One region of the Bacillus sp. SORGH_AS_0510 genome, then DNA from elsewhere that is predicted to be linked to it. Evidence: riboswitches for the same ligand, from Rfam matches in the RefSeq annotation. Region 1 holds a riboswitch; the other holds the start of a gene.
The links. Region 1 has a riboswitch for thiamine pyrophosphate ahead of QE429_RS20340 (energy-coupled thiamine transporter ThiT). Riboswitches for the same ligand answer to the same signal wherever they lie in the genome.

Region 1 (4,801 bases):
CGTTAAGTCCAACCGATTCCATAATTCGGTCCATTACTAATGCTACACGAGCCATGTATCCAGAATCCTCTAATAACGAAATGAAAAAGAAGAGAATAAAAATTTGTGGAACAAACACAAGAACGCCGCCCACACCTGCTACTAAGCCTTCAATAATCAATGCATGGATAAAAGCCGATGCATGAATGGCCTCTAACACTTTCTCAAATCCGGCTGTTACTGGGCCTGTCAATAAACCATCTAAAGCATCCGATAATGGGGTTCCCAACCAATCAAACGTTAACATAAACATAAAATACATTAAAAGTAAAAAGATCGGCATACCTAAAAATCGATTGGTAACAATACTATCAATTTTTTCAGTCAAAGGGATAACTGTGTCACTTTTCCTAGCAACTTCACCAACAATTTTTTCAATAACTTCTTTTCTTTTTAAATATATATAGTTTGTTACCGATTTAAAATCCGTTTGTTTTTGTAACTCCGACTCCAATTTATATAAAATTGCTTCGAGCTTTTGTGTATTGGCTAAACTATTAACATAGTTTTTTACATACTCGTTACCTTCTAAGTATTGAATAGCCAGGAAGCGTATAGAGTGAGTTGTTTTCCCCGTTAATTCTCCAGAAAATGCTGTAATAGCTTCCTCTATCTCTTTACCGTAATACGTTAGATTTTTTTTCATCGGTTGAATGGATTTTGTCGATATGACATCGACTAGCTGATCGCAACCTTTTCCGCTTCTTGCCACAACTGGTACCACGGGCACACCAAGAATATCTGACAGCTTCATGTAATCAATTTGAATTCCCCTCTTATTAGCTACGTCTATCATATTAAGGCCAATAAGCGCAGGCTTTTCAAATTCAAGCAATTGGAGTGTAAGGTGAAGATTTCGCTCCAATTGAGAGGCATCTAATATATTCAGTAAACGATCCACTGATTCATTTAAAAAGAAGGATGTGACAACCCCTTCATCTTTTGACAACGGATTAAGCGTATATACTCCAGGTAGATCAATTAAATGACCTATATTTTTCTTAAATACTCCAACCTTCTTTTCAACCGTTACACCGCTCCAGTTCCCAACATATTCATAGGAGCCTGTTAAGTTATTAAACAATGATGTTTTCCCTGTATTTGGGTTACCTATTAGAGCAATTTCCATTAGATTCTTTCCACCTCAATCTGAACGGCTTCCTTGCGGCGAATGCCAACACATTGTCCGCAGGACTCAATCATAATCGGTCCTCCAAATGGCATTACGCATTTTACGCATACTTCAGAACCTTCAGTGATACCTAAATCCAATAGCCTTCTTTGAACTAGGTGACCAACATGAGAAAGATCTAATATTTTACCTTTATCTCCTGCTTTTAACGAACCGAACATGTATATCACCCTATCTATGTTAATTGAGAATGATTATCTTTCTATATTGTCATTTTAACACTTTTTTAGGGTAATAAGCATATTAAATTTGACAAAGTTTCGAAAAAAATTAATTAAAAAAAGGAAAAGCTACTGGTCTTTTCCTTTTTTAATAAGCTTATTTAAATAATCTCTTTGGTAATGCACTAATTACAAGGATAATAATAATGGCACTAATGATAAAGCTTGGAAGCATGTACGTTCCATTGTATAAAAGGGAGTACACAGCGACTGGTTGCCCTTTTGGAGCATATTCTCCAAAAAACACAATGCCCGAAACTACATGGCAGAAGTAACGAAGGAGACTTCCTATGAATGCTCCCAGTACCACAAAGGTCATCCACTTCCCTTTGTTACTCGCATTCAGGCCATTTTTTATTTGTGCTGCAAAAACACCCGCAAAGCCTAACAACAGTAAAAGCAATAAAGTAATCAATAATTCCTTGAAGGATTGTATAAATTTGTGAATAGCCAAGGATAAACTGTAATAATCCCAGCAAGAATCCAGTTAAAACTCCACCTTTACCCCCCCAGCGATATGCCATTAGAAAAACGGGTACCATAGCAATGGAAATTGAACCACCTTGCGGCCAAATTTTAAATGAAAGGATATTACCTACATAATCCAATAAATAGGCTAGCGCGGTAAATACCGCTACTTCTGTAATAAAAAGCGTATTGCTACTGTTCTTGCTCATTTTTTAAAAATCCCCCTTTGTTTTCTCTATCAATAAAAAAAATCCACAAAAAAAAGCAATGCAAACTAAGGAATGTCTGCATTGCTTTGCTATCGGCAAACCACATCCCTACGCTAGTGTTAACTAACAGGTTCATAGGGTCAGAACTCTACCGTTCACTCTCAGCCGCCCGAGGCAGCTCCCCTTGTGGAAATATTCTATTGTTTCCATTAAAATATACTACTGTTCTCCTATTTTTACAAGAACAATCTCCTTGTAGACCATTGGGCGAAACACCTAAATAGTAATAGAAATTATTGGTAAATATTTTTTATTCAATTTTTTAGAGGATTTTCCCTATTACCCTCGAATTAACTTGTTAAGCAGTTTTGTAAATACTATAGGGGGAAAAAAGATGTTTACCGGAGAACAAACGGAATTAGTTGCTTTTTTTCAACAAAATAAAGAGAAGCTGGTACAAGAATGGGAAAATTCCATTGTAATCAATCACAAGGACCCCTTTAAGATGAAAATCAGGGAAAATGGGGAAGCCCTTCTTAACGTAATCCTTACAATGCATAAAGTCTCTAATGATGAACTTTTAGAAATCATTAAAAAGATTGCAATAGAAGTGTCAGAAGAACGGGTACTAGCTCATATTAATATTGGTGATTTTGTCTATAATGTAAATCTTGGTCGTACCATTCTTTATGGTTATTTGAGTAAGACAGGTATCTCCTGGTCGGATTTACAGGAATCCATAAATAAGATAAATTTTTGTTTTGATAAATTTTTATATTATGCCGTTTCCCACTACTCGGAAGCAAAAAATAAAATTATTGAAGAAAAGACGATGTTTATTGATTCAACACATCAAGATCGGTTAACACTTCTTGGTCAAATGACATCAAGCTTTATCCACGAATTTAGAAATCCACTTACCTCTGTTCAAGGATTTATTCAGTTACTTAAAGCTGATTATCCAAACATGAGATATCTAGATATCATTTCAAGTGAGTTAGACCAACTAAACTTTAGAATTTCCCAGTTCCTTTTACTTTCAAAAAAGGAGCTCATCGGAAAGGAAAAAATTGACTTCAAATTAAATCAACTGATTGATGAGGTATTAAATTTCCTATATCCAAGTATTTTAGATGGTAAAGTGAAGATAAAAAGAGATCTAAGTAAAGATTTTACATTGAACGGGTATGCCGATGAAATCAGGCAAGTCTTTATTAATATCATTTTTAATGCCATCGATGTATTAAACCACCATGAAGTTGATACACCGACAATAGAGATCAGCAGCTGGGTTGAAAATAACGAGCAGATAAAAATCAATATTTCAAATAATGGGCCTGCCATACCGGCAGAATTAAGTAAAACCATTTTTGAACCCTTCTTTACAACAAAAAAATTAGGTACGGGGCTTGGTTTATTTGTTTGTAAGGAAATTATTGAAAAACATAAAGGAGAATTAACATGTGATTCTTCTTTTGATAAGACTACTTTTTCAATATGCCTACCTGTACTTTCTTAAAAGATAAAACATCGTGTATCCATTTAAATCCCACTTTCCAAAAGCCAGGGATTTTTTTATTTCCCCAACTATATACATCTTCCGAAATAAAACCATTTTGCATATGATGTACTAAAAATTGGGGGAGACTCGGGATATGTTTACATTAAAGGTTGATAATGAAATTGAACTTCAATTGTTTCAACACCATCACGCATTAAATCTTTATCATTTAGTTGAAAAAAATCGCGAGCATTTACGAGAGTGGATGCCTTGGGTGGACACGATGAATTCTCCTTATCAATTTGAGACTATCATCCCAATTTGGCTTAATCAATTTGCAGAAAATATCGGATTCAATGTAGGTATCCTTTATAAGGGAGAACTTGTTGGCTCCATTGGTCTTCATCAAATAGATTGGCATAACAAAACCGTTAGTATTGGTTATTATCTTGCCAGAACAGCAGAAGGGCATGGAATTATGACACGCTCTGTTCAAGCCTTATTAAACTATGCATTCTTTGATTTAGGCCTTAACCGTGTTGAGATTCGCTGTGGGGTGAATAATAAAAAAAGTCGTGCGATTCCCGAAAGGCTTGGTTTTAAAAAGGAAGGTACGATTAGAGACGGTGAACAATTATACGGCCGTTATCATGATCTTATCTGTTACGGCATGCTTGCACGTGACTGGAATGGAATTTCCTTTATTAAGTAGCTTCTTTTGTAGATTGATTTACTTTTAAAAAAAGACTGAACAAAACAATTTGGGAAATTGGATAAAAAGGCAAGGAATAAAAAATCATATACCCTGCCCTATAATGATAAACACCAAGAATATGTGCAAACCATTCGAGAGAAATCCCTATAATCGACCAAAAGAGAACATAGGTAAAGAAATACCTAAAGTGAATGTTAAATCTAACCCAAATATAAATAAAAAAATATGAGGAAGGGCCGAACATAGTGTAGGAAAAAAAATCAATCAATTGAAAGGATGAGTTATCATTTACATTATAAAAATTGAATGGTTCTATACTAATGGTGTGATCGAAAAAGAAACCAACAAAAATGCCAAATAAAACTAAAAAAACATTTATATTAAATGAAAACTGTTTTTTAAAAATAAAAATGGCCCCGAAACCAATTATGTTCATTATTACAACAAACCATTCAT
Region 2 (4,801 bases), 980 kb from region 1:
GCATGAATCATTTTTCGCCGGAGTCCGTCATGATAGGTCTCTTTGCTTTGAATCGTAATCCAACCTGTGATCACTCCGCCTTGGCCTTGAATATGTAAATCACTAGTATCGACCACTACGGCATAATCAGCAGTATACCCTCTCTCAACACATGCTTGTGTCCCTGCTTCTCCCACTTCTTCTCCAATTACGGATTGAAAATGAAGATCACCGCTTAGGGATATACCCATCTCTTTTAAAAGCTTGATAGCAAAAAGGGATGCTGCCATTCCACCTTTCATGTCTGCCACGCCACGTCCATAAACATATGAATCTATTATCCTTGTGCTAAAAGGTGATGAAACCCACTCCCTGTCATCTCCCACTTCAGCCACGTCCACATGCCCATTTATAATTAAACTATTAAACTGCCCAGAGGATTCACCCTTTAAAATTCCCACCACATTTGGGTCACCTGCGTATACATCCCATTGATCCGTTTGAAAGTCCAGGCCATCTAGATAATCTTTAATAAATCCCTGTATTTCATTTGTATTTCGGGCAGGTGGGCTTACTGTTGGGAAAGCCACCAGCGTGGAGAGCAATTCAAGAAGTTCCTCTTTTCTTGATTCCACCTCGACTGCAATTTTCTCGGCTAATTCGTTCCACATTTTCTGTACCACCTTATACTTTTGCTTGCGTTCCCTCTAGTTTCACAACTTTTTTCTTTAAAAATAAAGTTAAAATAATAAACCCAATTAATGCACCAGCGAACGAGCTAAAAATAAATAAAGGAATGAAGCCAAATAATGTTGCTTTTTGTCCAAGGAATAGTGTTGCGATTGGATAACAAAGCATAGCACCAAGGATTCCCGTCCCGATCACTTCTCCAAAAAATGCAAGATAGATTTTCCTTGTTTTCAAGAATAATAGGGAGGCGAGCAATGCACCGACCATACTTCCTGGGAAAGCAAACGGTGATCCCGTACCGATCAAGTTTCTAATAAGGGAGACACAGAACGCTTGAGCCACAGCATAATATGGCCCTAAAAGAACTGCTGACAATACATTCATGAAATGTTGAACAGGAAAAACCTTTGTAAAGCCAACGGGAATATAAAAAAGATTACTGGACAAAGTTCCGATTGCAATCATCATGGCGGTTAAAGTAAGTTTGTGTGTTTTTCTCATTCTTCTATCACTCCTGACCCAATATGGCACAAATATTTCTTCCTAGTGCTTGCACAGCCTCTAGCGGTGACTCTGCATGACTAATTGCCGTAATCACAGAAACACCATCTGCACCTGCTGCCACTACCGATTGTGCATTTTCAATCGTAATGCCACCGATTCCAACAATCGGGATGTTAAAGCCATCCTTCCGCAACGCTTCAATTAAAATCGTTCCTCGAGATGGTTTGGCATCGGCTTTCGTGGTGGTTGGAAAAACTGGACCAAATCCCGAAATAATCCGCACCGTCCCTTAGGGCTGCTAAAGCTTCCTCTTTTGAATGAACAGATACACCAAGGATTTTGTCGCCAATCTTACCCCTGACTGATTTGACCGTTTCATCTTCTTGACCAATATGGACACCATCTGCATTTAATTCTAGGGCAAGTTCAATATCATCATTCACGATAAAAGGGATATGATTTGCCTTACACATTCTTTGAAGTTCCTTCGCGAGTGAATATTTTTCCGCACCCGTCAACGCACCTTCCCCCTTTTCACGGAATTGAAAAATAGTTATCCCCCCAGCAATAGCTTCCTTTAATACCTCAACAGGATCCTTCAAGCAGTTATTACTGCCCATGATAAAATAGACCCTTAAGGCTTCCCTTAACGTTGTCATGAAGGTGCCACCTCTTTTCCATTTCTTTTTTTTCTATAGGCCCAATGATTGGTTGGTCCATGCCCCTGGCCAATCTCTAAATCTTCCTCAATCGCCGCCTGAATAAAATCCTTAGCAGTTAAAACTGCCTCATACACGCTAGCACCTTTTGCCAGCTCTGCAGTTAATGCAGCTGAGAAGGTGCACCCTGTTCCATGCGTATTTTTAGTAATGATACGTTTGCTAGAAAAAGTGTAGAATTCTTTGCCATCGAATAATAAATCAATTGCCTCGGATTCATTCTCGTCATGACCACCTTTAATAACAATATTCTTGACTCCGAATGCATGTAATTTCCTCGCGGCTTCCTTTTTATCCTCAATTGACTGGATCGTCATTCCAGTTAATACTTCCGCTTCGGGAATGTTCGGTGTGATGACCATGGCTAGAGGCAGTAAATAGGTTTTCATCGCTGAAATAGCTTCTTGTAACAGTAAGGAAGCTCCGCCTTTAGCAATCATCACCGGGTCAACAACAACATTTTCCCAGTTAAAAACTTTAATTTGTTCAGACACGGCTTCAATAATTTCAGCATTAAACAGCATTCCTGTTTTTAATGCATCCGTTCCAATATCCTCACCAATCGCTTGAATCTGTTTGATCACAGCCTCTACAGACATGGGATACACTCCGTGGACCCCCAATGTATTTTGAGCGGTAACTGCCGTTAATGCCGACATGCCAAATACCTGAAGTTCCTGAAACGTCTTTAAGTCTGCTTGAATTCCAGCTCCACCACCACTATCTGAACCAGCAATTGTTAGTGCTTTTTTCATAAAAATCCCCCCATTTTACTCACTGATTTTTTCAAATAATGCAAATTGCTCTATATCTCTAGAAGAAGTCAATGATAACTGGTTTAAAAATTCAAATTGGAAGCTACCAGGTCCAAATTTATCTGTTTTTTCTGCTGCCTTCTCTGCAGCAATTCCATAGAAGGATAAAGCTGCTACTGCTGCCTTTATTAAATCTTTTTCCACACCAGCAAAGGCACCTATTACCGAGGTTAATAGACAACCCGTCCCCGTAACTTTTGTTAATATTGGATGTCCATTTTTAACAACATAGATTGTTTCTCCATCAGTCACGATATCCTCTTTCCCCGTGATGACTACGACAGTTTTCATTTTTCGTGCAGCTGAGATGGCTACTTCAACAATATTGCCATTTGCGTCACCTGCATCTACACCTTTAATTTCCCAGTTTTCGCCGACAACATTAGCAATTTCAGCCGCATTTCCTCGAATAACTGATACATTTACTTCCTTCATAATCTTTTGTGCAGTTTCCGTACGGTAACGTGTTGCTCCAGCTCCTACAGGATCAAAAATGACTGGTACTCCGGTTTCATTTGCAGCTTTTCCAGCAATAATCATAGACTCGACTGTCTGCGAATTTAAGGTACCAATATTCAACACTAGCGAACTAGCAATCTTAGCCATATCGGCTACTTCTTCTTCTGCATAGGCCATGACTGGTGATGCACCAAGGGCAAGCAGGCCATTTGCTGTAAAGTTTGTAACGACGACATTTGTTATATTATGTACAAGTGGTCTTCCCTCTCTTACCTTTTCCAATGTTTCAAACAAGCTGTTTTTTTTCACAACAATCTCCCCTTTTTTAAAAAATGGCTCTGTTAAAATTGTCTGTTGATTTCCGCTCCAGGCACGAGCGGTTCGTGGGTGTTTCGGCGAGCCTCCTCGACGCAAGCGTCTGCGAGGTCTCCCCTGAACCATACTCCCACAGGAGTCTTCGTGCCTTCCGCTCCAATCAACAGGATGTATAAATCAACATTGTTCTTTAACACAGCTTAAAAATAAAAAAACCAGATCCATATATTGGACCTGGTTAGTTAGAAAGAGTAATAAAAAATACTATTCACTCGACTACTTTCCTACGCTGGTATTACCCAGATCAGGTCCGAAGGGTTAAAAACGTTGCCGTTTTCTCTCAGCCCGCTGATCAGGGCACCCCTAGTAGATACTTCTTTATGAAATTACCTAAATAGTACTGCTAAAAATTTCAGATGTAAAGTAAATAATTTTATAAGATTTGTCATTCAGTCCATTTACCTTTCTAAATCGGTGTTTCCTTTTGCTAAATCCATCAGCTCTTTTAATTCATTAGTAAAGCCTTTTACTGCTCTGCCATCGAAAACAGTTACCGGCACACCTAAGAAACCGTACATCTCTACTTCTTTTTGAAATTCTGGGTTTGTGGCTACGTTTCTTGCCTCAAAAGCGATTCCTTCCTCTGTTAAAACCTGTTTTACCATTGTACATTCAATACAGTCGTTCGTTGTATAGACAATTACGGACTTATTCATTGGCATAATTCTCCTCTAACTGATATTGCGACAAATTTCATCTAGTTTCCTCTTCCATCGATTATATAACAGTTAACGGTATAGGTTGAAGACCTCTGTTTCAGGAAATATTGCTCGGGAAAGCGCACGAACAGACAATTCTCGCGTTTACATGTCGGAAAGTGAAAGCGATATTCTTCATTTACGAGGGCTGGACTGCCTTTTTTTCTACTTTCATGATATTCGTTGATGCTTGTCTGTGAAAATTTCATATGATATCTCTTGTAAGGCCCTTATTCATGAATGGGCTCGGGATTCAAACTTTAAAAAAGGTGGGTAGAATAATGAGCAAAAAAAATAAGAAGATTCAAGAAGATCAAGTTGAAAATACATTTGATATAGACTCCATTTTACAGTCGGTAAACAACTTGCTGAAAGAAGAGCTATTAAAGGCTTTGGGAAATTCCTCAGAAAATGCATCTTCTAACACAGTAGAAAAAGAGCAATCAGATGCACAAGATACTAAACAACAACAAGAGCTTGTTGTCGAGGAACAAGTACAACAAATTGAAGACAGCAGTCCTCCTGAGAATGACCTTCGCTCCAAAATTGGCAATCACTTATT

Region 2: it holds a riboswitch for thiamine pyrophosphate, as region 1 does, so the genes downstream of both, thiM (hydroxyethylthiazole kinase) here and QE429_RS20340 (energy-coupled thiamine transporter ThiT) in region 1, are expected to answer to the same signal.

Annotation. Positions count from the first base shown of each region.
Region 1 is NZ_JAUTAU010000001.1:3,977,488-3,982,288, forward strand. Features, by position in the region: gene feoB (ferrous iron transport protein B) at 1-1,168, opposite strand, end outside; gene QE429_RS20330 (FeoA family protein) at 1,168-1,392, opposite strand; gene QE429_RS20335 (energy-coupled thiamine transporter ThiT) at 1,550-1,771, opposite strand; gene QE429_RS20340 (energy-coupled thiamine transporter ThiT) at 1,785-2,129, opposite strand; TPP riboswitch at 2,218-2,324, opposite strand; gene QE429_RS20345 (histidine kinase N-terminal domain-containing protein) at 2,524-3,648, shown strand; gene QE429_RS20350 (GNAT family N-acetyltransferase) at 3,785-4,342, shown strand; gene QE429_RS20355 (hypothetical protein) at 4,335-4,801, opposite strand, start outside.
Region 2 is NZ_JAUTAU010000001.1:2,995,549-3,000,349, forward strand. Features, by position in the region: gene QE429_RS15395 (acetylornithine deacetylase) at 1-650, opposite strand, end outside; gene thiW (energy coupling factor transporter S component ThiW) at 664-1,170, opposite strand; partial or broken gene thiE (thiamine phosphate synthase) at 1,178-1,832, opposite strand; gene thiD (bifunctional hydroxymethylpyrimidine kinase/phosphomethylpyrimidine kinase) at 1,829-2,647, opposite strand; gene thiM (hydroxyethylthiazole kinase) at 2,663-3,475, opposite strand; TPP riboswitch at 3,746-3,856, opposite strand; gene QE429_RS15420 (glutaredoxin family protein) at 3,940-4,197, opposite strand; gene QE429_RS15425 (hypothetical protein) at 4,521-4,801, shown strand, end outside.